Regions from separate parts of the Exiguobacterium sp. s141 genome, predicted to be linked through region 2. Evidence: riboswitches for the same ligand, from Rfam matches in the RefSeq annotation. Region 2 holds a riboswitch; each other region holds the start of a gene.
What was found. A riboswitch is a leader RNA that binds a small molecule or an ion and turns the genes downstream of it on or off. The one in region 2 is predicted to bind S-adenosylmethionine.

Region 1 (10,805 bases), 430 kb from region 2:
CGATGCGGTCAGTGTATGTACGCCGAACGCGCTCCACAAAGCGCAAGTCATCGCCGCACTCGAGGCAGGATGCCACGTCCTCTGTGAGAAGCCGCCGGCCATCTCGGTCCGTGAGGCGAACGAGATGCTAGTAGCGGCCCGGAAGGCAGAGCGGACGCTGCATTACGGATTCCATTACCGGCACCGGTCGGACACACAACTATTGAAACGGATGATCGATGCCGGGGAACTCGGTCACGTCTATGCGGCGACGGCCCTTGCCCTGCGGCGTCGTGGCATCCCGGGATGGGGCGTGTTCACGGATAAGGAACTGCAAGGAGGCGGTGCACTGCTCGATATCGGGGTCCATATGCTCGACCTCGCCTTGTATTTGATGGATTATCCGAAGCCGGTCGATGTCATCGGTCACGTCGGTCAATACCTCGGCACACGGCCTGGTGTCGGGCTGATGGGTGATTGGGACGCAGAGGCGTTCTCGGTCGAAGACACGGCCCGGGCGATGGTCACGTTCGACAACGGAGCATCTTTGTTTTTAGACGCGAGTTTCATGGCCAATGTCGAGGCGGCGGACACGATGCGGGTCGAACTACGGGGCACGATGGGCGGGGCGTCGCTCTTTCCACTCCAACTCCATACGGAAGAGCATGGCGCCTTATTCGATAAATCACCGGTCCATCTGACGCTCCAAGATCCGTACGCCAGTCAGATTCGCACGTTCCTCGAGGCGTGCCGGCACGAGCCATCGTACCTGCAAGCGGAACAGGCGGTGACGCTCCATACGATCATCGACCGCATCTACGCTCAGGCCTGATTGCTTTTCAATCATAAAAAACAGGGTATATAGTGTAGGTGTTACATATTTTCGAAGGAGGATGAAGCATGCACAACTTTGAATACAAGAACCCGACGAAACTTATTTTCGGGACACATCAGATTGAAAAACTCGCGAGCGAGTTGAAGGCGCTTGACGCCAAGAAAGTGATGCTCGTCTATGGAGGCGGGAGCATCAAAAAGAACGGCACGTACGATGAAGTCGTGGCGGAACTGAACAACGCCTCAATCGATTTCGTCGACTTCTCAGGCGTCGAACCGAACCCGCGCATCGAGACGGTACGTCGTGCCGTCAAACAAGCGCGTGAAGAAAACATCGATGCATTGCTCGCGGTCGGCGGCGGTTCGGTCATCGATTGCACGAAACTCATCTCGGCGGCCATCCCGTATGAAGGCGACGCTTGGGACATCGTGCTCCGTGACCACATCCCGACGGAAGCGATCCCGTTCGGTACGGTGCTCACGCTCGCGGCGACCGGTTCTGAGATGAACTCAGGTTCGGTCATCACGAACTGGGAGACACAAGAGAAGTACGGCTGGGGTCACCCGCTCGTCTATCCGACGTTCTCGATCCTCGACCCACGTTACACGGTATCAGTGCCAAAAGACCAAACGATTTACGGCATCGTCGACATGATGAGTCACTGTTTCGAGCAGTACTTCCACCCGAACCATGCGCCGGTTCAAGAGCGGATGACGGAAGGCGTGTTGAAAGCGGTCGTCGAATCGGCACCGAAACTCGTCGACGATTTAGAAAATGTCGACTTGCGCGCCATCATCTTGTTCTCAGGTACGATCGCCTTGAACGGTGTGCTTCAAATGGGTGCCTCGGGCGACTGGGCATCGCACAACATCGAACATGCGGTCTCGGCTGTCCATGACATCCCGCATGCAGGCGGACTCGCGATCCTGTTCCCGCGCTGGATGGAACATGTACTCGATGAAGACAATGCAGCACGTTTCGCACGCTTAGGCACAGAAGTGTTCAACGTCGAACCGGCTGACACGGACTTGGAAACGGCGAAGCGTACGATTGCAGCCGTTCGTGCCTTCTTCGATGAGCTCGGCGCGCCAAACTCGCTCCGTGACTATGACATCGACGAGTCGACGTTCGACGCCATCTTGGATTCGGCGATGAAACGCGGGGCGTTCGGTCGCTTCCGCACACTCGAACGTGAAGACGTGGCAGCGATTCTTGAGTTGAGCAAATAAGGCGATTTGATGCCTATTTTGCAATAATGATTGAACGAATCCGACGTTTCCGTTTATGATGGGTCATGTATGGCTCATCAAGGAGCGATTTAAAGGAGGAAATGATATGTCAACTGTACGTTTCGATTATTCAAACGCCCTGTCTTTCGTCGGGGAACATGAAGTCGATCAATTGCAAGAAACCGTGAAAGCAATGCATTCGGTCATCCATGACCGCAGCGGGGCAGGTAGCGATTTCCTTGGGTGGGTCGATCTCCCAACAAACTACGATACGGATGAGTTTGCCCGCATCAAAGCGGCCGCGGAACGAATCCGTGAGAACTCGGACGTCCTCGTCGTCGTCGGGATCGGTGGATCATACCTCGGCGCACGCGCGGCCATCGAGATGCTCCAACATTCATTCTTCAACGTATTGTCGAAAGAAGAGCGCAACGCGCCACAAGTCTTCTTCGCCGGTCACAACATCTCGTCAACTTATTTGACGGAGTTGCTCCAGGTGCTCGAAGGCAAAGACGTCTCGGTCAACGTCATCTCGAAATCGGGAACGACGACAGAACCGGCGATCGCGTTCCGTGTCTTGAAACAGTTCATGGAAGACAAGTACGGTCAAGACGGTGCTCGTGAGCGCATTTATGCGACGACAGACCGTGCCCGTGGCGCCTTGAAGACGCTTGCGGATGCGGAAGGCTACGAAACGTTCGTCATCCCGGATGACGTCGGCGGCCGCTTCTCGGTCCTTACACCGGTCGGACTCCTTCCGATCGCTGCGGCAGGGATCGATATCGACGCCCTCATGGAAGGTGCACGCGACGCACAAAACGCCTATTCGTCACCAGAACTCTCTGAGAACGAGGCGTACCAATATGCGGTCGTCCGTAACGCCTTGTATGCGAAAGGCAAGTCGATCGAGTTGCTCGTCAACTACGAACCGGCCCTGCACTACGTGTCGGAGTGGTGGAAACAGCTTTACGGCGAATCAGAAGGAAAAGACAACAAAGGGATCTTCCCGGCGGCTGTCGACTTCTCAACCGACCTCCACTCGATGGGACAATACATCCAAGAAGGTCGTCGTGACTTGTTCGAGACGGTCATCCGTGTCACGAACGTCCGTCACGCGATGAACGTGCCAGAAGACGCGCAAGACCTCGACGGCTTGAACTTCCTCGCTGGCGAAACGATCCAATTCGTGAACGACAAAGCGGCTGAAGGAACACTCCTTGCCCACACGGACGGAGAAGTACCGAACCTCGTTGTCGAATTGCCAGAGATGACGCCGTACCACCTCGGTTACTTGTTCTACTTCTTCGAGAAGGCATGCGCGATGAGCGGATACATTCTCGGGGTGAACCCGTTCAACCAACCGGGCGTCGAAGCGTATAAAGCGAACATGTTCGCGTTGCTTGGAAAACCAGGTTACGAAGAACAAAAAGCTGAGCTTGAAAAGCGCTTGAACCAATAATTTTGAGTAGGTCCGCTCCGGCGGGCCTATTTTTTTGTTTGAAACTGGGGGAAGACAAGGTAAAGTGAGAGTAGACAGGGGAAAGAAAGGGATGGACTATGTTGACATTCACGGACTACTATCACAATAAAGTCGAGTTGAGCTTCGCGCACTATCCATTTTCGGATACGCCGCTCCACGTCTGGGTCGTCGCCCGCTATGAGAATCAATGGGTGCTGACGAAGCATAAGCAACGCGGACTCGAGTTTCCGGGTGGAAAAGTTGAGCCCGGCGAACATGAGGATGATGCCGCGATTCGGGAAGTGTATGAAGAAACGGGCGGTGTCGTGAAGACGCTGCACTATCTCGGACAATACCGCGTGCTCGGGCGCGGGGACACGGTCATCAAAAATATTTACTTCGCCGAGATCGAGCGCTTCGATGACCATCCGGCCGTTGACGAGACCGACGGCGCGGTTCTCATGAAGGAACTGCCAACGAATCTGCTCCGGAACAACCGGTACAGTTTCATGATGAAAGACCGGGTGCTCCCGGAAACGATGAAGGTGCTCCATGAAAAACGAATGGTTTGACCGGATCGAGGTCCTCCCTCCATATGCCGGTTATGCGGTCCACCGTGGCTGGTACGCTACGCGCGATGGTGAGGATGTCGTCGCCTATACGATCACGCCGACGCGACCGAACGGGCACGTCCTGTTTTATTTGCGCGGCGGAACAGGACGCATCGGGGACGTGCGCTTGCCTCGGTTGATGCAGTTCGCGGCCAAAGGCTTCCACGTCGTGGCGCCTGTTTACCGTGGTAACCATGGGGGGAGCGGGAAAGAAGACTTCGGCGGGGCCGATTTAGAGGATGTCTTGTCTCTTTATGATCGCGTCCATCGAACGGATACGCTCATTCATGCCCTTGGCTTCTCGCGCGGGGGCATGATGGCGTTGTCGCTCGCCGCGGAGCGGCCGCTCACGTCCGTGACCTCATGGGCGGGTGTCACCAATTTGGAATGGACGTACGAAGAGCAACGCTCGATGCGGAAAATGCTCCGCCGTATGACCGGGGGTGACCCGGAAGCGGCTCGTGAGGCGTACGTGGAGCGTTCACCCCTCTACAAGGACTGGGAGGCCCCGACGTTATTGATTCACGGGACAGACGACGAGCAAGTGCGGCTCCGCCATGCGACAGCCGTGGCCGAACGGATGGGGGAGCGGGCCGAACTTTGGATCGTCCCGTTCGCTCATCAACTCCCGTTTTGGGAAAAGTGGAAGACGACCGATGAGGCGATGGACTGGATGTTAGCCGTCGCACCAAAAAAATGACTAGCGCCTAAACCAGGCGCTAGTCATTTTTTATTAAACGATGATTGGGCCGGCCGCGACGACCGCCTCACTCGCTTTCGTGAATCGTTTGAAGTTGTCTTGGAACTTACGGGCGAGCGCTGCCGCCTCGGCGTCGTAGCGGGCCCCGTCTTTCCATGTGCCCCGTGGGTTGAGCACGTCGTCTGGCACCCCGTCGATGTGGCGTGGAATCTCGACGTTGAAGATGTCATGGCGCGTCGTCTCGACGTCACGGAGTTTCCCGTTGACGGCCGCGTTCACCATCGCCCGTGTATAGGCGAGCTTCATCCGCGATCCTTCGCCGTAAGCTCCGCCGGTCCAACCGGTATTGACGAGATAGACGTCGACGTCATGTTTCTCGATCAACGTGCCGAGCATGTCGGCGTAGCGTTCCGGTGCGAGCGGCAAGAACGGTGACCCGAAACATGTCGAGAAGGTCGCCTGCGGCTCCGTCACGCCGCGCTCCGTGCCGGCTAGCTTCGACGTATAGCCTGACAAGAAGTGATACATCGCCTGTTCCTTCGTCAATTTGCTGATTGGAGGCAGGACGCCGTACGCGTCGGCCGTCAAGAAGACGATCGTGTTCGGATGCCCGGCTCGTGACGGAAGCATCGCGTTATCGATAAATTGAATCGGGTAGGCTGCCCGTGTGTTCTCAGTGAGTGAGATGTTCTTGTAGTCTGGCGCCCGTTCCTCGTCCAAGACGACGTTCTCAATCAACGAGCCAAATCGAATAGCATCGTAGATTTGAGGTTCGTTCTCACGCGACAAGTTGATCGTCTTCGCGTAGCAACCGCCTTCAATGTTGAAGACGCCGTCAGGAGACCAACCATGCTCGTCGTCCCCGATTAAATGACGTTCTGTGTCGGCCGATAGCGTCGTCTTTCCGGTACCTGATAGCCCGAAGAAGAGAGCCGTCTCGCCGGCATCCGATACGTTCGCCGAGCAATGCATCGACAAGACGTGCTGTTCCGGTAACAGGAAGTTCATGACTGAGAAAATCGATTTTTTAATTTCGCCGCCGTATTCTGTTCCCCCGATCAGAATGGTCCGTTTGGCGAATGAGACGAGAATGAACGTTTCGGAGTTCGTCCCGTCGACTTCCGGATCGGCCTTATAGCTCGGTGCATAGATGACCGTGAACGGATCAAAGGCACCTTGTGTCGGCCATTCGCGCAAGAACAACTGTTTCGCGAACAAGTTGTGCCACGCGTATTCTGTGATGGCCCGCACTGGAAGCGTATAATGCTCGTCAGCCCCGGCAGACGCCTCGAGATAATAGAGCTTGTCTTTCGTCTCGAGATGCGTGAGCACTTTATTGAGCAGTGCCGTGAACTTCTCTTCTGCGATCGGTTGGTTGACCGGACCCCAGTCTACTAAATGATTGCTGACTTCATCTTGCACGACGAATTTGTCTTTCGGTGACCGTCCTGTGAATTTACCTGTACTGACCGATAAAGCCCCGTCTTTCGTCAGTACGCCTTCCCCGTTGCGAATGGCTTCTTCCACCAATTCTGGAACCGTTAAGTTCCGCATCATGTCGGCACCTTTAATTAATTCTTCGATTTTCAGGAGCGTTGTCGCCATCCTGAATCCCACCTTTCCCCTAAATAGATGTGGATGAAATCCGCATACTTCCGCGTTTTATTAGTATGACGTTTTTATTATATGTGACATACTAATCAAAAACAAGCCTTTTTACCCTTTAAAGTAAGCGCTTTCTTACACTGTCATTCTAACATATTCTGTACCAGGTCATAGTACAAAATCGAAAACCGACAAAAAAATGTTTGATATTTCACAAACATAACTATTGCGAGTTCGTGAAAAGTTTTACGAATTCAGTCGATACGCTTGACAGAACGGGGTGTCATTTATATGATGGTCTTCGTAACGGATACTCTTATTCTGAGCGGTGGAGGGAACAAGGCCCTACGAAGCCCAGCAACCGTCCGATTTGTCATTGTTATTCGGAAAAGGTGCTATCCTGAAGCGAAGCGCAAGCTTCGAACGATAAGAGGGTAAGGAAGAACGATTCAACCTTTCCCATTGAACATGGCGAAAGGTTTTTTTCATTACCGTCCCAAAGCAACGCGTAAGGGGAACGAGTACCGTCCACACATCACCCTTATTATAGGAGGTTTTTCGAAATGGCAAACTTGAACCGTCGACTTTTCACTTCGGAGTCCGTCACGGAAGGACATCCGGATAAAATTTGTGACCAAATCTCAGATGCGATTTTGGATGCGATTTTATCTGAAGATCCAAACGCCCGCGTTGCGGCTGAGACATCTGTCACGACAGGTCTCGTGCTCGTAGCAGGTGAGATCACAACATCAACTTACGTGGATATCCCGAAAGTTGTTCGTGAAACAGTTCGTGAGATCGGCTACACACGTGCAAAATATGGTTTTGATGCAGAGACTTGTGCTGTCCTCACATCGATTGATGAGCAATCGGTAGACATCGCCCAAGGTGTCGACCAAGCGCTTGAAGCTCGTGAAGGACAAATGACTGAAGAAGAAATCGATGCGATCGGCGCTGGTGACCAAGGTCTCATGTTCGGTTACGCAACAAAAGAGACACCAGAACTCATGCCGCTCCCGATTTCACTCGCGCACAAATTGTCACGTCGTTTGGCAGAAGTTCGTAAGAACGGCACGCTCGCTTACCTTCGTCCTGATGGTAAGACACAAGTGACGGTCGAATACGACGAAGCGAACAACCCAGTTCGCATCGACACAATCGTCATCTCGACGCAACACGCCGAAGACATCACACTCGAACAAATCCAAGCTGATTTGAAAGAGCACGTCATCGACGCGGTCATCCCGTCTGAACTCATCGACGCGGATACAAAATACTTCATCAACCCGACTGGCCGTTTCGTCATCGGTGGACCACAAGGGGATGCAGGCCTTACAGGACGTAAAATCATCGTCGATACGTACGGTGGTTACGCTCGCCACGGCGGCGGCGCGTTCTCAGGTAAAGACCCAACCAAAGTTGACCGTTCAGCGGCGTACGCGGCTCGTTACGTAGCGAAAAACCTCGTTGCAGCGGGACTTGCTGACAAAGCAGAAGTTCAACTTGCTTACGCGATTGGCGTTGCCCACCCGGTATCGATCGCAGTCGACACGTTCGGCACAGGCAAATTGAGCGAGACTGAGCTCGTCGAACTCGTTCGCGAGAACTTCGACCTCCGTCCGGCCGGCATCATCAAGATGCTCGACCTTCGCCGTCCAATCTACAAGCAGACAGCAGCTTACGGCCACTTCGGTCGTACAGACGTTGAACTCCCATGGGAGCAAACGGATAAAGCGGCAGTGCTTGAAGAAGGCGCGAAACGCTTCGCATAAGACAGTAAAAACGACCTTTCTCAGCGAAAGGTCGTTTTTTTTGTTAGGCTTGTGTTTTGTTGTCATTCGATGATTCGTTATTGCTTGATGACGTGTCGGATGAAGTTTCTTGCCCGAGCGCCGTATCTTTCGCATCGACGACTTTCTCGCCGATCGATTGAAGATCTGACTTCGCTTCTTGCGCAGTGCCGACGACTTTGTTCACGTCTTCTTTGACCGTGTCGACTTCACCAGCGACTTTCTCGTATACGTTTTGAACGTCAGTGGCAACTTCTTGGATGATTCCAGAAGCCGATTTCACTTGGTCGATGACTTGTGAGGCCTTTCCGGCTGGGTCTTGTTTGACTGTATCGACGAGACCGCCGACCGACGATTTCGCGCTCGAGAACGATTGTTTCGTGTTCTCACGGTTCGACGTGCTAAGTAAGGCGAGCAGACCGCCGACGAGGGCGCCGAGGAGCATCCCGGTCACGACGGTGATTTTAGGGCCACCTGCATTTGCTTGGTCAAACTGACGATTTGGATTGTTGGCTTGCTCTAGTTTTGGATCATGTTGTAGTTTCGGTTCCATAGTAACACTCCTTTTTGTAAGTTGGCATTGATACTCTTATACCCGAGTCAAAATGGAAAATAACGTCTTCCTTCATTTCGACATCAAAAAGTAATGAGCGGGCAGGATATTTTTTTGCTGATGGGGAATGATACTACTAGATTGGCCAAAAGGGGGATGCCGTTATGAAGATCAGGGAAGCCGTACCAGAAGATGCCGCCACCATCCGCGATATTGCGCTCGCAACGGTCAGTGAACAAGACGAGGTTCGTTCAAAAGTAATGGAACGGGCTTATCAGCAAGAAGAGATCGTCCGCGCCATCAGTTCAAGCGAGGAGGCGAAAGAGCAGTTGTTCATTGTCGGTGAAGCCGAAGGCGACGTCATCGGGTTCTATCATGCGATCGACCGCGGGGATACGTGGGAAGTGCTCCGACTCTATCTTCATCCGACCCATCACCGACAAGGTCTCGGAACGGCCTTATTGTCTCATCTGCGCGAACGTAAAGTTCAACCGATCGAACTGTACGTCGAGAGTTCGAACGAGCAGGCGATCGCCTTTTTGAACCATGAGGCGTTCATCGAATTGAATCGGATTCAAGAGGAAGTGTACGACCAACCGATGGAACTGATTCATTTGCGCTATGACCCGAGCTAAGACCCTAGACGGATTTTCTGACAAACATCAGTCTCGGCTGATGTTTTTTGTTAGTATAAAAACATGGACATAATAAAATGAGGTGACAGTATGACATACGAAGAAGAATCACGAAAAGGGGTCATCGTGATCGTCTATCCGCTCCAGTTCACGTCGCGCTTGAGCGAGGCGTTTTTAGGACGGTTACGTGACGAATATGAAGTTCTCGTCGTGACCGGACAGACGGTCGGTTTGACCGCGGAAGACCATAAGCTGTTAATCAAGAACACGCTACGCGAGGCGAGCCAGTACAAACTGCCGATTCACGTCATCGCCTTCAGTCTCGGGGCATTGTTAACGAACCGATTGCTCCAGGAATACGATGTGCCGCTCGGCAGTTTGACGTATATCTCACCCTTGTTCGATTGGCATCCGTCCCGCCAAATCGGCGGATTGAAACAAGTCGTCGCGAGTGCGGTCGACCGTTTCCGTCCGGATTTGCCGCTCGGCATGATGACGTTCATGGGTGCAGGCGAAGAGTCGTCCCGCTTCGGTGAGATCACGTACGGGCAATACCGGGAAATCGAGGAAGAGATCGTCGAGCATCAAGAAGAGAAGAAACATTTGCCGCGCCTTCCACTCGCTTGCTTCTATGCGCCGGACGACCGCTTCGCCGATGTGAAACTGACGCTCAACGTCTGTCGAAAAATCGGCGGCGATCAAGTGTACATCCGCCGGCTCGAAGGCTTCCCGCATTTCGGCTATGAACGACTGAACACGAAGTTCGCGGAGACGCTCATCACGTTTTATGAATTGATTCGAGAATGACAAAACAGGCGACTCGCTCGAGTCGCCTGTTTTCATGCACGTTTTTCAATCGCCACGATAAACGGGGGATGATTGATTTGATTGATGAAGCCGTAACGGAGGACGCCGGCCCGCTTTTGATCGAGTGCCTCGACGTAGGCGAGCACCTCGTCGCGCTCGATTTTGCCGCTATCATGGCCATGATAGATGACGACGACGATGACACCACCGACGGCCATGACGTCGAGCAGTTGCTCGAGGGCGTCGATGGTCGTATTGCCCGTCGTCGTGACCGACTTGTCGCTTCCCGGTAAATAACCGAGGTTGAACACGGCGGCTGTGATCGGGCGTGTCTCGTCCGCTACAATTTCTCGGACGGTGTCGTGGCTGTCGTGGATGACAGTGACGCGGTCCGTCAATGCTGCTTCCTCGATGCGAATGCGTGTCGCCTCGACCGCCGCTGCTTGGACATCAAACGCGTAGACGTGTCCCGTCGCCTCGACGAGTTCGGCTAAAAACAATGTATCGTGCCCGTTGCCGGCCGTCATATCGATGGCGACGGCACCAGGTGTGACGTGTTCACGGAGTAGGTACTTCGCGAACGGTAAGACTCTCATTAATCC
Region 2 (10,805 bases):
CTTCTTGCCGGACTATGAGACGCTCGATACGCAAGATGCAAAACTCATGTATTTGAACTACCCGAGCAATCCGACCGGAGCCGTCGCCTCACCCGCTTTCTTTGACGATACCGTCCGTTTCGCCCGGGAGCGGGACTTGATGGTCGTCCACGATTTCGCATACGGCAGCATCGGATTCGATGGCCACGTCCCGCCTAGCTTTCTGCAGGCGGATGGGGCGAAAGAAGTCGGCATCGAGGTATATACGATGTCGAAAGCTTTCAACATGTCCGGTTGGCGCGTCGCCTTCGCCGTCGGGAACGCGGACATCATCGAGGCGATCAACACGTATCAGGACCACGTCCACGTCAGCGTGTTCTCGGCCATCCAGGCGGCGGCTGTCGCTGCGCTCGAGGCGCCCCGTACCATTCGCGATGACTTGGCACGACTGTACGAGGCACGGCGTGATCGCCTGATCGACGGGTTGAACCGGGCCGGCTGGGCCGTCGAACCGCCGGAGGGTTCGTTCTTCGTCTGGGCGAAAGTGCCCGAGGGCGATGCCAAATCGTTCTCGCGTAAGTTATTGTACGAGGCAGGAGTCGCCGTCACCCCGGGCTATTTCTTCGGTTCGGAAGGGAACGGATACGTCCGCTTCGGTCTCGTCTCACCGGAACCGAAGATTGACGAGGCCGTCGAACGAATCGAGCGGTTGTTTGCCGCCTATGAGGAGGTGCGCGCATGATTCGTCAGGCCGTCCTTGAATATGACCACGCCGATGACGCGCTCGACCGTCTTGATGACTTAGTCGACGGCCGACGTGCCCACGTCCTGCACGGTCAGAACGGGTATGACGTCGTCCGAGCCATCTTTCCGGCCATCGCGGACTATCCGGCAACAAGGTTCAGCGGGGAGTGCACGGACTCGGAAGTCAAACGGCTCAAACCGTTGGACGCCGACGTGTTAATCGCCGTCGGAGGCGGCAAGCTCGTCGATACGGCCAAACTCGTCGCCTATCAACGGAACGTCCCGCTCATCGTCGTTCCAACGCTCGCCTCGAACTGTGCGGCGTTCACACCGCTCAGCGTCGTCTATCAGGAGGACGGGAGCTACGACCGCTACGACATGTTCCGCGTCGTCATCGAACGGGTCATCGTTGACTCACGGGTCATCTCACGCTCACCATATGAATACTTTCGGGCCGGTGTCATCGACACGGTCGCGAAGTTTTACGAGGCCCGTTATTTGAGTGGTGACAGCTCAGCTGACGCCGGCGTCAACACCGGACTCGTCTTGGCCGAGCAGTGCGGGCGTCTCGTCGAACTTGAATTGAGCGAGCACGCTTTTGAGTCGTATAGTGACGACGTCCGCTTCGCGGTCGATCACGTGCTCGCCATCGGTGGCGCCGTCGGTGGATTTGGTGACGCCGGGACACGCGTCGCCGTGGGCCATGCGGTCCATAATGCGCTCAGCCGCTTCGAGTCGACCCACTCTTTCTTGCATGGAGACAAGGTCGGCTTCGGCCTAATCATCCAGGAGCGGTTGCGTCGCTCGGCCGATGCTCCGTATTTGGAGGCCTGGTTGAAACGGTTCGGTGCACCGACGACGCTCGAGGCGCTCGGGGTCGGGTCGGGCGACATCCCGGTACTGGTCGACTCCGTCATGATGGAAACCGAACTGCAACAGTTGCCGGAACCACTCGATAAAGACTTTTTGAAAATAATTTTTGAAAATTTACAATTTTCTATTTACAATTAAAAGAATTAAAAGTAAGATGATAACAACTTAATAGACCGATTGCTTATCAAGAGTGGTGGAGGGACTGGCCCTGTGAAACCCGGCAACCAGATCGTAATGATCATGGTGCTAATTCCAACAGACGATATCGTCTGGGAGATGAGCGTGTCCGACTTTGACTTGTCGTGCCCGCCACTCTGAATGAGTAGCGGGCTTTCATTTTGGAGGAGGAAAAACAGATGAACTTCAAACAGAAAACAGTACTTGCAGGGACATCACTACTCGCCGCCATCGCGCTCTCGGCATGCGGACAATCGGACGCGAGCGAGGCGCTCAGCACGGAGTCGCTCACGATCGGCGTCACGGGCGGGCCGCACCAACAGATCGCCGAGAAAGTGAAAGAACTCGCGGCCGAAGACGGCCTCGAACTCGATATCAAAGTGTTCAACGACTATAATACGCCGAACACGGCGCTCGCCGAGGGTAGCCTCGACGTGAACAGTTATCAGACGCTCTCATTCCTAGAACTGCAAAAGTCCGATAAAGGCTATAAAATCGACGACGTGTTCAAGACCGTCGCTTTCCCGATGGGTCTCTACTCAGAGAAATTGACCGACATCGAGGACTTGAAAGAAGGTGACAAGGTCGCCGTCCCGAACGACCCGGCGAACGAGCTACGCGCGCTCCGTCTCTATGAGACAGCGGGACTAATCACGCTGAAGGAAGGATTGACGGACAAGGCGACGAAACGTGATATCGCCGAGAACCCGCTCAACCTTGAATTCATCGAACTCGAGGCGTCGCAGCTCCCGACCCAGCTCCCGGAAGTCGCACTCGCTGCCATCAATACGAACTTCGCGATGGGTGCCGGCCTGTCGATCAATGAGGACGCCTTGTTCCACGAAGACACGGTCGACAACCCGTATCCGAACTACGTCGTCGTCCGCACCGATAACAAGGATGACGAAGTCGTCGAGACACTCAAATCGTACTATCACTCGGACGAGGTCCGGACGTTCATCGAAGAGACGTTCAACGGCTCAATCGTCCCGGCGTTTTAAGGAGGACCTATGATCGCACTTAAAGGAATCACGAAGACGTTCACGGTGAACAAAGGTGCCGTCACCGCACTCGATGACGTCTCGCTCACGATCGAGAAAGGCGAAATCTTCGGCATCATCGGTCGAAGCGGGGCCGGCAAGAGCACGCTCATCCGCATGATCAACCTGCTCGAACGCCCGACGTCGGGCCAGGTCGAGATCGAAGGACAGGACATCACGAAGCTCGACAAACGTGGGCTCTCAAAACTCCGCCATCGAATCGGAATGATCTTCCAACATTACAACCTGCTCAAGACGGCGACCGTCGAAGAGAACGTCGCCATCCCGCTCCGTCTCGAGGGGCTTGATAAGCGCATGATCCGGGAGCGTGTCGAAAAGTATCTCGACATCGTCGGATTGACCGACCATCGGAAACATTACCCGGAGCAATTGTCGGGCGGACAGAAGCAACGTGTCGCCATCGCCCGCGCCCTCGCACACGAACCGGACATCCTGCTTAGCGACGAGGCGACGAGCGCGCTCGACCCGGAGACGACCGAGTCGATTCTCGACCTGTTGCTCGACATCAATCGCGAGCTCGGGCTGACGATTTTCTTGATCACACACGAGATGGAAGTCATCGAGCGCATCTGTGACCGGGTCGCCGTCATCGAGGCCGGCCGGATCATCGAGGAAGGGGATGTGCTCGACGTGTTCTCGGACCCGCAGCATGCGACGACGCGCAAATTCTTGAAAACGAACCTCGATGTCCCAAAAGAGGTCGTCGACGAATTGAGCACGCACGGGACGCTCGTCAACTTGTCGTTCATCGGCCATCAAAGTGAACAGGCCGTGCTCGCCCAATTGACGAAACGGTTCGGCTTACTGCCGAACATCATCGGGGGCGGCATCAAAAAGTTGAAAGGTGGTCTCGTCGGTAATCTGCTCGTCCATTTGGACGGCGATGAGGCCCAGACCGACCAAGCCGTCCGTTTCTTAGAGGCGAGCGGTGTGAAAGTGAAGGAGGTGACGAACCATGCTTCAGTTTTGGGAAAATTGGGGTGACTTGATTTGGACGGGGACGATTCAGACGCTCACGATGACCGGCATCGCGCTCGTCATCTCGACGTTGATCGGACTGCCGCTCGGGACGCTGCTCGTCTTGACGCGACCGAACGGCCGGCTCGCCAACCGTTATTTCTACGGCATCTTATCGAGTGTCATCAACGTCGTCCGTTCGATCCCGTTCATCATCCTCTTGTTCTTCATCCTCCCGTTCACCCGCTTCATCATGGGAACGACGATCGGCGTCCAAGGCGTGCTGTTACCGCTAATCGTGTTCACGGCCCCGTATATCGCGCGACTCATGGAGTCGGCGCTGCTCGAGGTCGACCGCGGCGTCGTCGAGGCGTATGAGGCGATGGGCATCTCGACCCGGAAAATCATCTGGTACGTATTGATTCGGGAGGCCCGCTCCTCGATCGTGCTCGGTTTGACGATCGCGACGATCGGTTTGATCGGGGCGACCGCGATGGCCGGACTCGTCGGGGCCGGTGGACTCGGCGATATCGCCTATCAGTACGGGCATCTCCGCTTCGAGCCGGAGGTCATGTATGTGACCATCTTCGTCTTGATTCTGCTCGTCCAATCGATTCAGTCATTCGGCAACCGCTTGGCGGCCCGGCTCAAGAAGGCATAACAAAAAGAGCTCTGCTTCGGCAGGGCTCTTACTTGTTGTCGAGCAATCGTTTCAATTCGGCGATGCGGTCATGGCGCGGGATGAATGTGCGAATCTCTTTCTCGCTGAACCCGATTTGAATCCGATTATCATCGACAACGATCGGACTCTTCAAAATCTGGGGATGCGATGCCACGAAGCTGTACAGCTCACGGAGCGACATCTCGTCAAGTTGATCCGCCGCTTGTTTGTATACACTCTTTTGGACGGACAACAGGTCGGTCGTCCCGTTCTCGGTGAGGCGGAGCATGTCTTTGAACTCGTTGAACGACATCCCTTGGTCCGTCAATTTCTTCTCGATGAACGGGATATTCTGTTCACGTAACCAATCGAGCGTCTTACGGGAAGAACTGCAGCTTGTATGTGTGAATACGGTGACCGTCACGGCAACCACTTCTCCTTTACGTAAGGTTGGACTTCTTTATTTTCTCTCATCCATACGTAATGGACGTCGAATATGTTTCAAATCACATATACTTTTTTCACGATTTGTTGATCCTCAGTTCGGGTACATGACGAGAGAGACTACAATCGAGGAGGGATTCACATGTTTGATTATACGGTCAAGACCGATCAGACGGTCGAAGCGGTCGTCGAGAAGCTGAAAACGACGCTCAAAGAAGAAGAGTTCGGGGTGCTCTGGGACTTCAATTTGAGTGAGACGCTTGAAGAGAAAGGCCAGCCAATTGAGGGGGACTATCGTATCCTTGAGGTATGCAATCCGAAAGAGGCGAAGAAAGTCATCACGGCGCACCGAGAAGGCGGGTATTTCCTCCCATGTAAGCTTGCCGTGTTCACAAAGGACGGGGCGACCCATGTCGGGATGCCGAAGCCGACGAAACTGATCGAACTGATTGAGGATGAATCGCTTCAAACTGTGGCCCGTGACGTCGAGACGCGATTGACGCGTGCGATTGATCAAGCCGTCTAATTGATACACGTATCCCGTCCATGAAAGTGGACGGGTTTTTCGTATTCCCACCTAAAGTCATATAATGGTAAAATTGGTACAAACAGATGGTAAGGGGCGGATGTTTTGAAAAAGTTAGTCGGTTTACTTGTGTTATCCACCGGGTTATTGGTCGGATGCAGGGAGGAAAAGCCAGACGTCGTCAACTTGTCGTACGTCAACGCACATTGGACTGTCAGTAAGTATTCACTCGAACAACCTGAGGAGATTGAGGCGGTCGGTGAGACGCTACAGGCCTGTACCGGGAAATTGACGACTGAATTGAAGGGAGACTTGACGGTTTACGATACGGTCATTGCGAATCGCCATCCGATGACAGACACCGGCGAAGAGTATGCCTATAAAGCGGTGACCTACATAAAAGGGGATGAGCATTATGTGCTTTGTCGTGACGTGCTCTCGGAACGTTTCCAAGCCGAGGTCATCGATGCGTTCCCTCACTTCGTCAATACTGAGAAAGGGAACCACATACAGCGAATCCCGTTCATCGAACCTGCTGGTGAGAGCGCCGAAGCAACATTCCTCGATGCGGATGAATTAATGGATCCGAGTAATGCTGTCGAACCTTTTCTTGATACCCTCGTCACGTTCACACCGGCCGTCCACGGCGAGATGGAATTGACGATTGGAGATCGACCGGTCCAATTTCCGTTGGTGATGTTCGACCCGACGATGGCGCATATGGACGAGATTAAAGTCGCAATCGGATATCATCCTGAAGAACAGAAACCATATGTGTTGATGAATCTCGCGGACCTGTTTTTCTCGGTGAGTCCGATAGATGAAATCGTCGACCCGTTGAATGAAGAACGGTTATATGAGGAGTTGACAGTCAAACGCCTGCCGCTCCAATCGGAACTGTTGCCCGACAAGTCCTATCCACTGTACGAGTTCAATTATACCCGTGAAGGAAAGCCGGTGACCGAGATGGTGACCATCACATATCGTGCCAAGGAACTGTTGACGACTTCCGAACAAAAGGCGCTCAAGGACAATCCGGACGAGCAGTATATGCCGACTGTGAGCGGTCCACTGATTTACCTACACGAGAAACCGTTCAACAACGAATCGATTTTGACGTATCCGACCGTGTTGCGTGCGTCTGGGAACGAGATGGACGACCTGATTCAAGCAATCGACGGCGCTGAGCCGACCAACCGCTCGGGCGATGCAGGGGAGTATCCGTACCTCACAATCGTCGACGGGCTTAAAGGTCAAGAATTTGAGGTGACATATAAACAGCGCTCGAAGAAGCTGGACGTTTACGTGACCGACCGAGTGACTGAGGAGACGTACAAACTGACGAGCGAAGGGGCCGAGACGTTCTTGTCCTATTTCCCGGATTTGAAGAAGAAATGAGTGGCTTGAACATGAAGAAACGAACGCTAATGACATTGTCACTGTTGTGGTTGACGGCAGGCTGCTCGGAAGATATTGACGTCGTCCGTTATGGTCATATCGAGGAACATTGGCAGGCCGAGCGGGTTACGATGAACAGTCAGGAGCCTGTAGTGGATGCCGAAGCCATATTGAACCAATGTGAAGACGGTGAACCCCTGTCCGAACTGAATGGAGAGACGTTTTCCGTGCTTGGAATGGCGTATGCGACCCGGGCCCCGCTTATGAATGATGACTATTATGGATATAGTTTTAATGAAGTGACCTATGTCGAGGGGGATACAATCTATGCGCTCTGTAAATCAGACCGGATGGACGGGATGGAAGGGTATCGGGCCGTCGAGCTTGCAGAAAGACCTGCCTACTTGAAAGACGAGGTCGGAACTGAAATGTCTGCTCTTCCGACCGTCTATATCGCGACCGAAAATGAACGGGCTGCGTTACATAAGCCGGACGCCTTCTATGACAATGAACAAGACATCGAACCGTATCCGGTCACACTTATGAGGATTTCGCCTGGATTTAGTGGCACGGTCGAGATTGGGATTGAAGAAGGGGGCTACTTTACCCCATCTTTCCACTTTTTGCCGAACCTTAGACCGTCCGATGTGTTTATCGCATTAGGACGAGATAAGGCCACGAACATGCCTCATCTGCTCCAGTCTTATGGTGGAGACAAGGCTCGCTATTCCTCCTCCATTTTACAAGATGCCGATTTGCTCAACGGGGCTGACAGTTTAACCTTCCGTCGAATCCATAACGGTGGCACGATGGAACCGATGACAGCCTATCCGCTATATGACGTCACGATTGACGTGGACGGACAAAACGTAACAAAAACCGTGTCGATGCGCTATCGAACGAGCCCTCTCTTGACCGTTTCTGCAGATCAAGACGAGATAGCGGTCGCTTACCTCCATCAGTATCCGTATCACCGGGAAGTCCCGCTCCCTTACCCTGATGCTGTAAACGTGAGCGGCAAAGCTTATGACCAGTTGGTCGAAGCCATCGAGACCGCGCGCCCGTCGACGAAGAGTGGTGAGACGAAAGACTATAAGTATTTGACGCTGTGGCGTGGGAATCTCGGTCAACAGTTCGAAGTCAGTTATCAGCAACGGTCGAAAAAAGTCGATGTCTATGTGAAGGACGTGAAGACCGGGAAAGTGTTCAAACTGTCGAGCGCCGGGGCGGAGACGTTCCAACAGCTGTTCCCGCAGGCGTTCGAATGAATGGATTGGACGTAAATCGAGGAGGGATGCACTGTTGAAACGCATGTTGTCAGGATGTGTCATCTGTATGGGACTGCTTCTTGGCGGTTGTGCCAGTAGCGAGGAAGACTTGGATCCGTCTCGCATCGACTATCAGACGTTAAACACGGATGGTGCCTATGGACCCATACGCACCATTACCGACGCTGAGACGATTACTCAGCTTGATCGAACGACGGATGAGGTTGAATGGGAAGACCAACCCGTTCCAATCGAGCGGGACCCGGATGTGAGAGCGACGTTCGTCTATACGCCGGACGATGCGCCCGAGCGTTCGCTCGACTTCGGGATTTAGTACGAAGAACAGATGATGGGTGGCATCAATCCAAAGGATAGCCGCGGTGAACTTAACGCCGCACAAGTCACGTTGTTGCAAGCCATTTTCAAGGAATCGGAATAATCAAGGGTCCGTGCCTGGCATGGGCCTTTTTTTGATGACCATCGTCAGAGAGAACAATTGGAAAACACTTCAAATTCAAGATATTGACTCGATTTCAAAAACCGATGCTATTCAGGACTTTTCGCACAAGGTACACTAGAATTCCGCTACATTCCAGGAAGAAAGCACTAAAGGAAATCGAGAAAAGAAGGTAGGAATAATCGGAATGGAACTGACAACAACGGCTAGTCTCTCATCCCCTGACGTGCTCCGTGCCCTCGAGGCCAACGTGGCGATGATTCGATTCGACCGTCAGCGACGCGTCGTCGATGTGAACGACCTGTTCGCCAAGACGATGAAATACAAGCGTGATGAAATGATCGGGATGCACCATCATTTGTTCTGTGCCCCGAGTTTCGTCAGCAGCCCAGACTATCAAGCGTTTTGGAACAAATTGTTCGACGGCTTCAGCTCGGCCGACAAAATCGAGCGAATCGACGCCCGGGGTGATTCGATATGGCTCGAGGCGACGTATATGCCGATCTATGAACAGGACGAGGTCGTCGGCGTCGTCAAAATCGCCTCCGATATCACGAGTCGGCAACAGACGATCGAGGAATATGCGCGCTCGTTCCGTGACATGGCAGAAAACCTTGACGACCGTGCCCGGCGTGGCATGGAGGAGAGTCAACAGTTGAAGCGGACAATCGAACGCCTCGACGCGGACTCAAATCAGAATTTAAAGACGCTCGCTAACTTGCAGGAGCAGGCTGCCGAGATCACGAAGATCGCCAGTACAATCAAAGAGATCGCCGCCCAGACGAACCTGTTGTCGCTCAACGCCGCCATCGAGGCCGCGCGAGCAGGTGAACATGGTCTCGGTTTCAACGTCGTCGCGACCGAGGTGCGGAACTTGTCACGTCTCGTCGAACGTGCCGTCATCGAAGTGCGCGCGAACACGGACGGGATGAATAAAGAACTCGTCTCGATTGTTGACGGTGTCTCTCGCTCCAGTACGGATATTCAAGAGAGTGTGCGCATCATGGAACAGACGCTCGAGCGGTTCGTGCATATCGAACAGTCGGCCGAATCGCTGAACGGAACAGCCGAGCGGTTCACGTCCGCCATCTAAAAAAACCAATCGGACGTGCCCTGTACGAGGGACACGTTCAATTGGTTTTTTTGATTTGCAGCGTATGGCCATGCTGTCTCAACCAGGCCATCGCGCCGGTGACATCCGGATAGACCGAAGCGAGCGTCGACCAGAACGCGTTCGAGTGGTCAAAGTGGACGAGGTGGGTCCATTCGTGGGCGATGACGTAATCCATCACTTCTTTCGGGGCGAGCATGAGCCGGACGTTGATGGAAATCGTCCCAGTTGAACTGCACGACCCCCAACGCGTCTTTTGGTTACCGATGCGAATCCGCTTCGCCCTCACACCGAGCAATCGTTCGTAGTGGGGTGCACGTTCGGTGACGTGGGCGAGCGCATGCTCTCGGAGCCAAGCCTCGTACGCTTCCCGTAGCGACGACTCGCCCCACGCGAGCGGACAATAGAATTTTTCCCCATCGAAGCGAAATCCGGTCTCAGCATCGCGTTTCACAAGCGGCAACGTTTCCCCGTACAGGAGCAACCTGTCGTCGGGCAAGAGGTCACGCTTCGGTAATGTCGCGATGCGTTCCGCAATCCACTCGGCATGATCTGTTAAAATCGCCTCGACGACCCGGTTCGGGAGCCTTGCCGGAATCCGCAGCTCGATCCCGTCCGGTGTGACGAAAAAGGCTGCCCGTTTCCGGCGTTTATGGCGGATGACGGTCACGGTCATCGGATTCACCTCCTTGAAGTATCTCGGTCGATTATAGCTGACGCGTCCCGAATCCGCCACCGTTTTGCGGACTCGCACGCTCTTTTTTTGTTACAGTAGAGATAGGAGGGATGAACATGAAATCAATCTTACATCAATCGCTTGATCGGACGGGAACGGATTCAGTGAAATGGGACGGTCTCGACCGTTGGTTCCGTCTAAAGGACGACGTCTTACCGCTCTGGGTCGCTGACATCGATATCCGCACGGCACCGTCCATCTCAGAGGCGCTCGCGGCACGGGCCGCGACCGGGGAGTTCGGGTATACGCTGTTCTCGAGAGACGCGCAGGCTGCCGTGAGTTCCTGGTATGGGCGCCGTCACAAGCTGAAGGTCGATGCCGATCACGTCCTGTTCTCGAACGGTGTCGTACCAGGATTGACACATATCGTCGAGGCGTTGACGGAGGAAGGGGACGGGGTCGTCATCCAATCG
Region 3 (10,805 bases), on a different contig from region 2:
TATGCCCAATTACTGAGTGAAGGTTACCTGTATTCAACAGAGAGACAAGGTTATTTTATAGGGGAGATTGAAGTCCCCTTCCAAGAAAAAGCTGCCCTTCAAAAAGAAGAATTACTGCCAACGATAAAAGAAGAGTCCTTAAATTTTAGAAACGGACAAGTTGATCCAACAGAATTTCCATACAAAATTTGGAACCGCCTGTATCAAAATTTTCTGGCTCCTGCCCATATTGCGAATGGTGCTTGGCAAGGGGAACCGGAATTACGGAACGAAATTGCAAACTATTTGCGCCGATCCCGAGGATTGCATTGCCATGCAAAACAAATTTATGTTTTCAGTGGTACTCAACAACAATTAAGTTGTCTGTGTCAATTCCTCATTCCTTCTAAAGTAGGAATCGAGGAACCTGGCTTTATTCGGGCAAATGCGGTTTTTCACCAATTAAACATACCTGTTTTACCTCTAAGGTTGGATTCTGAAGGCTGTACCGTACCGAAACAGCCAGTGACACTTCTTTATACAACTCCAGCTCACCAATATCCACTTGGCACCATAATGTCGATCAACAGGCGCCTTGAGTTGTTGACATGGGCAAAAGCTTCTTCCAGTTACATCGTGGAAGATGATTATGATTCGGAATTCCGTTACCGAGGAGCCTCCATTCCAACGTTGGCTCATTTAGACTCTTTAAATCAAGTTATTTATTTTGGTACGTTCTCAAAAACCTTACTGCCTTCTATTCGAATCAGTTATCTTGTCCTCCCCTTATCTTTAGTGAAAGAATATGAAGCATTCCATGCACTGCAGAAATCCACTGTTTCCAAAATCGATCAGTTAGTTGTTGCAGAATTCATTAAGACAGGTAGATATGAGAAGCACATCGCCAAAATGCGAACCCTTTACCGCTCAAAGAGAAAGTGCTTGATTGAAGCGATAGATGAATTTTTAGGAGAAGATTTTTCTGTTAGAGGAGATGAGGCTGGATTGCATATCATTGTCCAATTACCTGCCTTCTTAACGGAACGAGAAGCAATTGCAAGGGCGCATTCGCTTGGCATTGCAGTTGATGCCGTATCCCATATGTATCAAGAAACCAAATCCACCGACCGAGTGATTATCGGATACGGGGCTTTGAGTGTTGGAGAAATTCGGAAGGGCATTCAATCGCTTGCATCGGTCTGGAAAAGTCCCTAAGTTAAAGTCTTAAGAATAGGTTTCATATCTATCAAGCGTTCGTAAATGTGTCAAATCATTTTACGAACGTTCGTCACCTAACACACACTTTTAAGTGCAAGATAACGGTTAAAATCATCGCAAAATAACAGTAGAAGTAACACTTTGCATGTCCTCATAAATAAAAAAACTTCAGCAATTGAAGAAAAGAAGATTGATTTCGATATGAATCGGGAATAAAATGTTCCTGTGAACTTAAAAAATAGATCACTGTTAAATATGAAGGAACACAACAAAAAAGGGGATGTTTTTAATGGATTGGCAGTTAATTCTGCAGTACGCCTGGATCATCGTCGTACTCGTCGGTCTCGAGGGGCTACTTTCTGCAGACAACGCGCTCGTCTTGGCGGTCATGGTCAAGCACTTGCCGCGGACAGAACAGAAGAAGGCACTATTTTACGGATTACTTGGAGCGTTCGTTTTCCGCTTCATCGCCTTGTTCTTGATCTCATTCTTGATCAACGTCTGGCAAGTCCAGGCGCTCGGTGCGCTTTACTTGATCGGAATGAGCGCACGACATCTGTATATGACCTATAAGGCTCGTAAAACGGAGCCGAAACAAGATCTCGCTGCTGAGGCGAAAGAAGAGACGGCTGTCACAGAGAAGCCGGTCACGAAGAAAGAGTTCTGGTTGACGGTTGCGAAAGTCGAGTTTGCTGATATCGCCTTCGCGGTCGATTCAATTCTCGCAGCGGTCGCGCTCGCGGTCAGCTTGCCGCCGCTCGGTCTCGGTGAAATCGGTGGGATCGACTCTGGTCAGTTCTTCGTCGTCTTGACAGGTGGACTCATCGGGGTCATCTTGATGCGTTTCGCTGCTCGAATTTTCGTCAAGCTGTTGCATCAACGTCCGACACTTGAGACAGCCGCCTTCATCATCGTCGGCTGGGTCGGTGTGAAGTTGACGGTGCTCGTCCTTGAACACCCTGGCTTCAAGGAATTGATTGCCGGTACACCGTTCGCGTTCATGGGTCTTCCGGACGGCTTCGTCCACTCGACGGCGTGGACCGTGTTCTTCTGGTCGGTCATGGTCGGGATCGCGGTATGGGGTTGGTTCTCTTCAAAACCGACAGCCGCTGCCAAACATTAAAAAAATGGTCTCTCGCCTTTGAGCGAGAGACCATTTTTCATGCGGTCACGTCTTGTTTCTCGTAAATCGGCACCCAGCCCTCTGTCGTCACGAAGATGCGGACGGCGACGACTTTGCGGTCGTCTTGGAGCGTGAAGTAGTGGCGCGTGTTCACCGGCACCGAGATGAGGTCGCCGGGGTTGAGCTCGATGTTGAAGTAGCCACGCTCGGCGTCATCGATGGCGAAGATGCCATGGCCGCTGACGATGAAGCGGACCTCGTCATCCGTATGATGGTGCTCCTTTTGGAAGTTGACGAGCAATTCGTCCAAGTTCGGCGTCGCGTCTGACAATGAGATGACGTCTGCCGTCTCATAGCCGCGGCGCTCCGATACATCACGAATCTCGTCACGGAACGTCGACAAGATCGCTTGTTTGTCCTCGTCCGTCAACTGATAGTTCTCTTGCAGGTTTTCCGGTAGCTTCGTGATGTCCCACTGCTCATATAAAATCCCGCGAGACTCTAAAAAGGCGCTCACTTCAGTTTGATCGACGTAACGCTCTTCGGTTTGTTGGAAATAGACAGTTGCCATGGTTGGTTCCTCCTTATGAATGGACGCCTAGGGCGCGTAGTTTTAATGTATAGCTGAACAAGAACTCGTAAGCCTCTAAATAGCGTTTGGCCGCGGCCGGGGTCTCGCCCCAGACGGTGATGCCGTGATTGCGAATGAGGACGGCACCGGCGTTTGCGTGAATGTGAGGGGCGAAAGCGGCCGCAAGAGTCGGAATGTCCGCATGGTTCTCGATAATCGGTACGCGGACGACCGCATCCTCGTCCCAGAAGCCGAGCGCTTTGATGATTTCTTGACCGGTGAAGACGACTTCGCCGGTAGCGGCATGGAGCTCGGAGATGACATTATTGTCGACCGTATGGACATGGAGCGAACACGTCGCATCCGTCCGATTGAACACTTCGACATGTAGCAGCGTCTCGGCGGATGGTTTTCCTGTCTGTTCGCCGATTAAGCGTCCGCCCGCATCGACATGAACAAAGTCGTCTGGCGTTCGTTTCCGTTTATCGCGTCCACTCGCCGTGACGAGAAATTCGAGCGGGTCGTCAGAGACGCGAATCGCCAAATTCCCACTCGTTCCGGGGAACCAGTCGCGGGCGGCGAGTTCGTCTTTAATCTCGGCCAGTTCAAGCCAACGTGCCGTAAGGCTCATACGGGCACCTCCTTCAAGTGATGGGTGATGTCGTCGAACGTCTCGAACGGGGCGTAACGGATGCCTGCGTCTTCGCAGAGCGTGATGAGTTGACCCCGGGCGTAGACGAAGTCGGCACGCTTCGCGACCTCGAAGTCGGTCACCGAGTCGCCGATGATGATTAAACGGTCACTCGGATTGACGATACGGCGGGCAATCGTCGGCTTGCAACAGCCGCAATCGTTCGTACACTGTTCGTCACAAGCGTGCGGCCACGTGACGGTTACCGTCTCGTCGGAGAAGTCGGCGACGTTACAGTAGATATGCTCAGGGGCGACGTGACCATCTAAGACCGGCTGGACGAAGAAGTCCATCCCGCCGCTGACGACGTCAAACTTCCAACCGTGCGCCCGAACCTGTTCTAAAAATGATGGGAACCCTTGGCGGAGCGTGATCCGCTCCAACAAATAATCGTGGTAAGCCGGGGCGGCCTCGCTCGGCAATAGTTGAAACAGTTGACCGACGCCGGAGCGGATTGAAATCCGTTGCTCGAGGACCGCATCTTTCAACTCGACCCAAGCCGGCGGGGCGAACGCTTTCATCAACGCGATGATATTGTCTTCCGCCGTGATCGTCCCATCGAAGTCGCACAGGATGTGGACCGTCATCGTGACGCCCACGCCTTTAACGCGGTATCGAGTTCGTCCGTCTGTCCTGCGGTGTGACCGAGGACGTGAGTGATGGCTTGGCGGAAAGCACGGGCCCCGGCGGCTGCACCGTCCGGGTGACCATGAATGCCACCGCCGGCGTTGATGACGACCTCCGTCCCGAAATCACGAATGATATCGGCGACAAGCCCCGGATGAATCCCGGCTGACGGGACCGGTAAAATTGGTTTCGACCAATGCGGTTCGGCGCTCAAGTCACGAATCGCGAACGCCTCGTCCCGTGGTGTCGCGAGCGAACCGTATGGAGACGGGAAGAGCGTCAAATCGGCCCCGGCGAGACGTGGGAGTTTACCGAGTAAGAGCGAATGACTGATGGACCCGGTCAAGGCGCCGGCAAAGGCCGGGTGGGCCAAAATCGGCACACGGATGTCTGGGTCGTTCGCAAGTTCGCGCAGTGCGTCAAGACCGTACGTATAGACGTTGAATAGGAGCGCCGTCGCACCGGCCTCGATCAGCCGGAGCGCCTGATCGCGAAGACCGAACACAGGGCCGCTCAGCGTGATGGCGTAGAGGACACGTTTCCCGGTCGCCTCAAAGTGCGCTTGAATGACGGCCGCTCCGATCCGGGCCCGTTCGAGCGACGGCGTGAGCGGATTGTCGTATAAAATCTCGTCGTCTTTGACGATATCGATGCCGCCGGCGAACTGATCGCGGAGTTGCTGCTCGAGAAACGCGAGGTCACGCCCGATGACGCCTTTGAAGATGCTCATGACGAGCGGACGGTCATGGACACCGAGCAACTCGCGAATCCCGTCGACGCCGAACTTGGCGCCTTTGAAATGAGGGGCGAGCGTTTCGGGCAACGTCAAATCGATTAACCGAATAGAATCGTCGAGGGATAGTTTCCCGAACGTCGTCGTCAAGATGGATGAAAAGTCAGGGCTGACATTATGTAACGGATAGCGGATCGTGAACCGGCTCGTCGTCTCCGTATGGGTGGTCGATACGACCTCACCCCGGTACGCCTGTAACTGCTCTTGCTCTAAATGACGCAGCTCGGTCCATGTGCCGACGGTCAGCTCGAGGGCGATTTTGTCGGCAATGCTTGCGACCGCATCCGTCCGTTTGATTTCATATGTGGCAGTGATACTCATATGGTTCCTCCTTCCAGGCAAACAAAAAATGACCCCATGCCGAGGCAAGAGGTCATCATAAAAAATGAACTCTTATCTCTCAGCTTTCGCTGCAAGAATTAGCACCGTGCCATCTCTGGTCGGTTGCTGCGACATCATCGGGCTCGTCCCTCCGTCTGCTCTTGATAAGAATGTGATTTGAAGTTGTGAAATTTAATTGAATTTTTACACAGATTCGTCACGTCGTCAATTCCTTTTTTTCCAAAAAAAATATTTTGGGAAGTTGTTTCCATATATGCACAAAAAAAGACGAGTGGCACGGAGAAAAGGACGTTGACAATTGTGACGTCGAGTCCGTAATATTCATCACATAAGTTCACCGAATCGAATAAACCACTCTTATCGCGAGTTGGCAGAGGGAATTGGCCCGATGACGCCGCAGCAACCGACCATTAGGCACGGTGCTACATCCACCAGACGAATGTCTGACAGATGAGAGGAACAACCATTTTGGCTGTGCCTCTTTCTCGCGGAGAAAGGGGCTTTTTTTGTGGGCAACGTACAGGAAGGGGAAAACATCATGTCATATCAACCATTTACAGAACAGTCTGTTGTCGAGCACGTCCGTCAATTAGGATACTTGCAAGACGGAATCGCCGAGTGTGAGGAAATCGGGGACGGCAATTTGAATCTCGTGTTTCGGATTCGCCAAGGCGAACAGCGCCTAATCGTCAAACAGGCGCTCCCATACGCTAAAGTCGTCGGTGAGAGCTGGCCGCTTACACTCGAACGGGCATGGATTGAACAGTTGGCACTCCGTGAGTTTGCGAACGTGGCGCCGCGTTTCGTCCCGGACGTCCTCGGTAGCGACCGGACGCTCGCCTACACGATTTTAGAAGATCTGTCTGATTATGAGATTGTCCGCACCGGTTATTTGAAAGGGGAGAGCTATCCGGAACTCGCGCGTCATGTCGGTGAATTTTTAGGCGAGACGCTGTTCGCGACGTCGGATTATGCGGCCGGCCCGATCGCGAAGAAGCGGATTGAACGTGACTATTACAACCCGGAACTGTGTGACATCACCGAGAAGCTCATCTTCACCGACCCGTTCAAAGACGCGGAGTCGAACAACATCGAGGCGGCGCTTCGAGAAGATGTCGAACGCCTTTGGCAAGACCAGGCGCTCAAGGTCGAGGTGACGAAACTGAAAGTCGGATTTGTCACGAAACATGAGGCGCTTCTGCACGGTGACCTACATACAGGCAGCATCTTCGCGACCCAACAAGAGACGAAAATCATCGATCCAGAGTTCGCATTTTACGGACCGTTCGGCTTTGATTTGGGCCAAATTATCGCCCATTTGACGCTGTCGACGTTCCATGACCCGCTCAAACGCTTCGAACGTTTCACGGACGTCTTGACGGTGTGGGAGACGTTCGAGAAGACGTTCCGGGCCAACTTTGAGCGCGCTGTCGAGCCGTTCAATACGGACGGTTTCGTCGACGAATTGTTGCGGACAATCTTCAGCGACACGATCGGCTATGCCGGTTGCGAACTCATTCGCCGTGCCGTCGGACTCGCCGGTGTCGCCGATCTCGAGACGTTGCCGGAAGCGACGCGGCTCGAACGAAAACGTGACGCGCTTGCCCTCGGGACGGCGCTCATTAAAGAACGCCACAGCGTCGAATCGATTGACGACTTGGTGACGCTTTTGTCGGGGGTGCGCGTATGACGGTCCAAAACATCCGCTTTAATTCGCAAACGGACGAACTCATCCTATTGGATCAGACGTTGTTACCACATGAAGAGCGTTACGTGACAATCGAGACGCTCGAACAGGCCGAACATGCCATCGAGACGCTCCAAGTCCGTGGTGCCCCGGCCATCGCTTACTTCGGGGCGTTCGTCCTCGCCAAAGAGGCAGGCCGGTTAGTCGACGACCCGGACTTCACCCGTCGACTCGACCTCGTTGGACGCCGCTTGATTGCGACAAGACCGACGGCGGTCAATCTGCAAAACGTGATCGAATCGCTCCTTGATTTAAATGTCGGGGACGACTTTGAGGCGATTGCCGAGGAAATCAAACGCCGCGCCATCGCTTTGTACGACCGGGACGTCGATACATATCGGGCCATCGGCGAGCATGCGCTGACGGTGTTGCCGGCCGGGGGGAACGTGTTGACAATCTGCAACGCCGGTGCCATCGCGACATCGCGATACGGCACAGCGCTCGCGCCGTTTTACGTCGGAAAAGAACAGGGCGTATCTTTCAACGTCTTCGCCTGTGAGACGCGGCCGCTCCTGCAAGGGGCACGCCTCACTGTCTGGGAACTCGACCGGGCCGATATCGACGTGACGCTCATCACCGACAATATGGCGGCTTGGACGATTCAGTCAAAACGAGTCGACGCCATCATCGTTGGAGCTGACCGTATCACACGGACGGGTCACGTCGCCAATAAAATTGGGACGTTGCAGCTCGCCGTCCTTGCCAAACATTACGGCATTCCGTTCTATGTCGCGGCGCCGCATTCGACGTTCGATTTGACGGCGGATGACACGATTGAAATCGAGGAGCGGAACCCGTCAGAAGTGACACATATCGGTGGTCAACCGACGGCACCCGTCGGCATCACCGTCTTCAATCCGGCGTTCGACGTCACCCCACCGGACCTCATCACCGGACTCATCACCGAGGCGGGTGTGTTCGAGCCGACAGAGACTGCCATCACACATCATGTAGGGGGAACAATTCATGTCTAAAAAACTATTAATTTTACTATTCACATTCGTCTTGGCGCTCGTCGGTTGCACGAACGAACAAGCGGCCCCATCGAAGCCGGCTGAGAAGACACCGGAGACGAAACCCGTCTCGGTCTCGAATGCCACACTTCCGAAAGATATCGATGTCGCCCTGATCATGCAGATGTCGATCGGGACGTTCTCGTCGCAGTATATCAACGGGGTGACGGAACAAGTCGAATCGTTCGGCGGCAACGTGAAAGTGTACAACGCCGACAACGACCTGTCGAAGATGGCGAGCTATGTCGATACGGCGACGACGCAAGGCGTCGATGTCATCTTGATCGACCATGGCCGTGCCGATGCGTTGAAAGAACCGGTCCAACGCGCGCTCGATAAAGGCATCAAAGTCGTCGCGTTCGACAACGATTTGACGAACGAAGGCGTGACCATCATCGACCAAGACGACTATTCGCTCGCTTGGCGTTCACTCAAGGCACTCGCCGAAGATTTGGACGGTGAAGGCAAAATCGTCACGATTTGGGTTGGTGGCTTCACACCGATGGAACGTCGCCACACGATTTATGATGCGTTCTTGAAGCGTTACCCGGGTATCACAGAAGTCGCCAAGTTTGGTTCGGCGACGAACAATACGGCGCTCGACACACAGAGCCAGATGGAAGCAATTTTGAAGAAGTATCCGGAAGGTGAGATTGATGCCGTGTTCGCGATGTGGGACGAGTTCGCTAAGGGTGCGAGCCGTGCCATCAAACAGGCCGGACGCGATGAGATCGCCGTCTATGGGATTGATTTGAGCGATGAAGATTTGCAGCTCATGCAAGAGGACGGTAGCCCGTGGAAAGTGACGGCGGCGACCGATCCGGCTGAAATCGGACGGATTCAAGTCCGTTACGCGTATCAAAAATTAGCTGGTGAAGAGACGCCGTCGATTCATTCGGTCGACCCATATCTCGTCGACCGCGACGTCTTGCCGGACGAGAAAGTAACGATGGACGACCTCGGTCAATACGTCCCGAACTGGGGCGCATCAGACGCGGCCTGGTCGGACTGGATGAAAGGGACGGACTGATGTTACGGCTTGAACGCGTCACGAAACGCTATGGTGATGTCACGGTGCTCGACGACGTCAGCTTCACGCTCCGCCGTGGCGAGATTCATGGCTTGCTTGGGTTGAACGGGGCCGGGAAGAGCACGCTCGTGAAGCTGTTGAGTGGCGCCATCATCCCCACATCCGGGACGATCGAGCTCGACGAGACACCGGTCACATTCACACCGGCCGAGGCGATACGCCGTGGGATCATCACGGTGTCGCAAGAAGTCGATGACGCCCTCTATCTCGATTTACCGATTTATGAAAACGTCGTGCCGTGGCAGGCGGTCGAACGGATTCGTCCTCGTGAACTAAAACAGCGAGCGGCCACCTACTTGGAACGTGTCGGACTAGAGATTGACGTGACCGAACCGGTCGGACGATTCCCGCTCAGCGTCAAACAACGTGTCTTGATTGCCCGGGCGCTCGCGAGTGATGCGGCCTACCTCTTGCTCGACGAACCGACGGCCGCCTTGTCGACGGAAGATGCGACGTCACTGCTCACGTTATTGCAGTCGCTCGCAGAGGAAGGTGTCGGCATTCTTCTCATCACGCATCGGTCGGACGAACTGTCGCGCGTCACCACGACGACGACGTTCCTCCGGGATGGCCGTATCGCCTATGAAGGGCCGTTTCAGGCGTTGTCAGAACGGGATATCCATACGTATTTGAGCGGATCTGACATGGCAGAAGCGGTAGAGAAAGCCGTTCCGGAAACCGAGATGCGGATTCAGGCAGAGCTCACGTTACCGGCGTTCGGGACGAGTTTGCCGTTCACGGCGTATAAAGGCGAAGTCGTCGGCATCGGCGGTGTTACCGGGAGCGGGAAGACGGAGTTGATCGAGGCGCTATTCGGTCTCTCCGGCGTTGAACAACAGATGACGTTGGACGGAAAACCAATCAAGATTCGAGAACCGCGTCAGGCGGTCCGGTCCGGGTTCGCCCTCGTACCGGAAGAACGCCGGAAACAGGGACTCTTCCTCGACGATTCGATTGAACGGAACGTCCTCGCGATCGAAGGGAAGGCGAACGCAGTCACGCGCGTCTTGGCCTCGCTCCGTGTGAAATACGACCAGGTCGGGCAACCGGTCCGAGAGCTGAGCGGGGGGAATCAACAAAAAGTTGTCCTCAGCAAATGGCTCCTCGAGGACCGGGACGTCTATCTGCTCGACGAACCGACGAAAGGCGTCGACGTGACGGCGAAACGGGATATTTATGAACTCGTCACCCGCCTCGCGAAAAGTGGAAAGACTGTCATCTTTACGTCGAGTGAACCGCATGAACTAGAATTGATCGCCAACCGGACGCTTTGGCTCGACCGCGGCCGTTGGCAACAGAAAGGAGGGGTTTAACATGGCCCAACTCGTCATCAAACAACGCACGAAACGCTTCAGCGGCATCGGTCAATACGGGACGTTGTTCGCGATTCTCGCACTCATCGCCGTCTTCGGCGTGACGAACGACCAGTTTTTGACGTACGCGAACTTCAGCGACATCATCAAGTCCGTATCGATCGTCTCGCTGCTCGCCCTCGGAGTGACGTTCTCGCTCATCGTCGGCGGGTTCGACTTATCGGTCGGCTCAACGGCGAGCCTCGCGACAATCGGTGCGGCGTCGAGTCTCGTATTACATAGTCAAGAACTGCTCGTC

Region 1: another riboswitch for S-adenosylmethionine. It lies ahead of metK (methionine adenosyltransferase); the one in region 2 lies ahead of KNP74_RS00545 (MetQ/NlpA family ABC transporter substrate-binding protein).
Region 3: another riboswitch for S-adenosylmethionine. It lies ahead of mtnK (S-methyl-5-thioribose kinase); the one in region 2 lies ahead of KNP74_RS00545 (MetQ/NlpA family ABC transporter substrate-binding protein).

What each region holds. Positions count from the first base shown of each region.
Region 1 is NZ_JACSLJ010000001.1:518,962-529,766, reverse strand. Features, by position in the region: gene KNP74_RS02725 (Gfo/Idh/MocA family protein) at 1-811, shown strand, start outside; gene KNP74_RS02720 (iron-containing alcohol dehydrogenase) at 880-2,043, shown strand; gene KNP74_RS02715 (glucose-6-phosphate isomerase) at 2,150-3,502, shown strand; gene ytkD (RNA deprotection pyrophosphohydrolase) at 3,601-4,074, shown strand; gene KNP74_RS02705 (alpha/beta hydrolase family protein) at 4,055-4,813, shown strand; gene pckA (phosphoenolpyruvate carboxykinase (ATP)) at 4,847-6,418, opposite strand; SAM riboswitch class I at 6,732-6,851, shown strand; gene metK (methionine adenosyltransferase) at 6,982-8,190, shown strand; gene KNP74_RS02690 (hypothetical protein) at 8,234-8,761, opposite strand; gene KNP74_RS02685 (GNAT family N-acetyltransferase) at 8,926-9,396, shown strand; gene KNP74_RS02680 (alpha/beta fold hydrolase) at 9,487-10,203, shown strand; gene mnmM (tRNA 5-(aminomethyl)-2-thiouridylate-methyltransferase MnmM) at 10,236-10,805, opposite strand, start outside; gene mnmL (tRNA modification radical SAM protein MnmL/YtqA) at 10,762-10,805, opposite strand, start outside.
Region 2 is NZ_JACSLJ010000001.1:93,106-103,910, reverse strand. Features, by position in the region: gene KNP74_RS00555 (aminotransferase class I/II-fold pyridoxal phosphate-dependent enzyme) at 1-721, shown strand, start outside; gene KNP74_RS00550 (iron-containing alcohol dehydrogenase family protein) at 718-1,734, shown strand; SAM riboswitch class I at 1,775-1,879, shown strand; gene KNP74_RS00545 (MetQ/NlpA family ABC transporter substrate-binding protein) at 1,953-2,774, shown strand; gene KNP74_RS00540 (methionine ABC transporter ATP-binding protein) at 2,784-3,818, shown strand; gene KNP74_RS00535 (methionine ABC transporter permease) at 3,790-4,452, shown strand; gene KNP74_RS00530 (Spx/MgsR family RNA polymerase-binding regulatory protein) at 4,481-4,876, opposite strand; gene KNP74_RS00525 (DUF302 domain-containing protein) at 5,039-5,422, shown strand; gene KNP74_RS00520 (hypothetical protein) at 5,528-6,820, shown strand; gene KNP74_RS00515 (hypothetical protein) at 6,832-8,088, shown strand; gene KNP74_RS00510 (hypothetical protein) at 8,123-8,422, shown strand; gene KNP74_RS00505 (methyl-accepting chemotaxis protein) at 8,733-9,638, shown strand; gene KNP74_RS00500 (M48 family metallopeptidase) at 9,676-10,332, opposite strand; gene KNP74_RS00495 (MalY/PatB family protein) at 10,449-10,805, shown strand, end outside.
Region 3 is NZ_JACSLJ010000006.1:16,742-27,546, reverse strand. Features, by position in the region: gene pdxR (MocR-like pyridoxine biosynthesis transcription factor PdxR) at 1-1,194, shown strand, start outside; gene KNP74_RS12155 (TerC family protein) at 1,487-2,320, shown strand; gene KNP74_RS12150 (1,2-dihydroxy-3-keto-5-methylthiopentene dioxygenase) at 2,358-2,891, opposite strand; gene KNP74_RS12145 (methylthioribulose 1-phosphate dehydratase) at 2,905-3,522, opposite strand; gene KNP74_RS12140 (2-hydroxy-3-keto-5-methylthiopentenyl-1-phosphate phosphatase) at 3,519-4,169, opposite strand; gene KNP74_RS12135 (2,3-diketo-5-methylthiopentyl-1-phosphate enolase) at 4,166-5,323, opposite strand; SAM riboswitch class I at 5,393-5,494, opposite strand; SAM riboswitch class I at 5,699-5,801, shown strand; gene mtnK (S-methyl-5-thioribose kinase) at 5,883-7,034, shown strand; gene mtnA (S-methyl-5-thioribose-1-phosphate isomerase) at 7,031-8,065, shown strand; gene KNP74_RS12120 (sugar ABC transporter substrate-binding protein) at 8,058-9,134, shown strand; gene KNP74_RS12115 (sugar ABC transporter ATP-binding protein) at 9,134-10,507, shown strand; gene KNP74_RS12110 (ABC transporter permease) at 10,509-10,805, shown strand, end outside.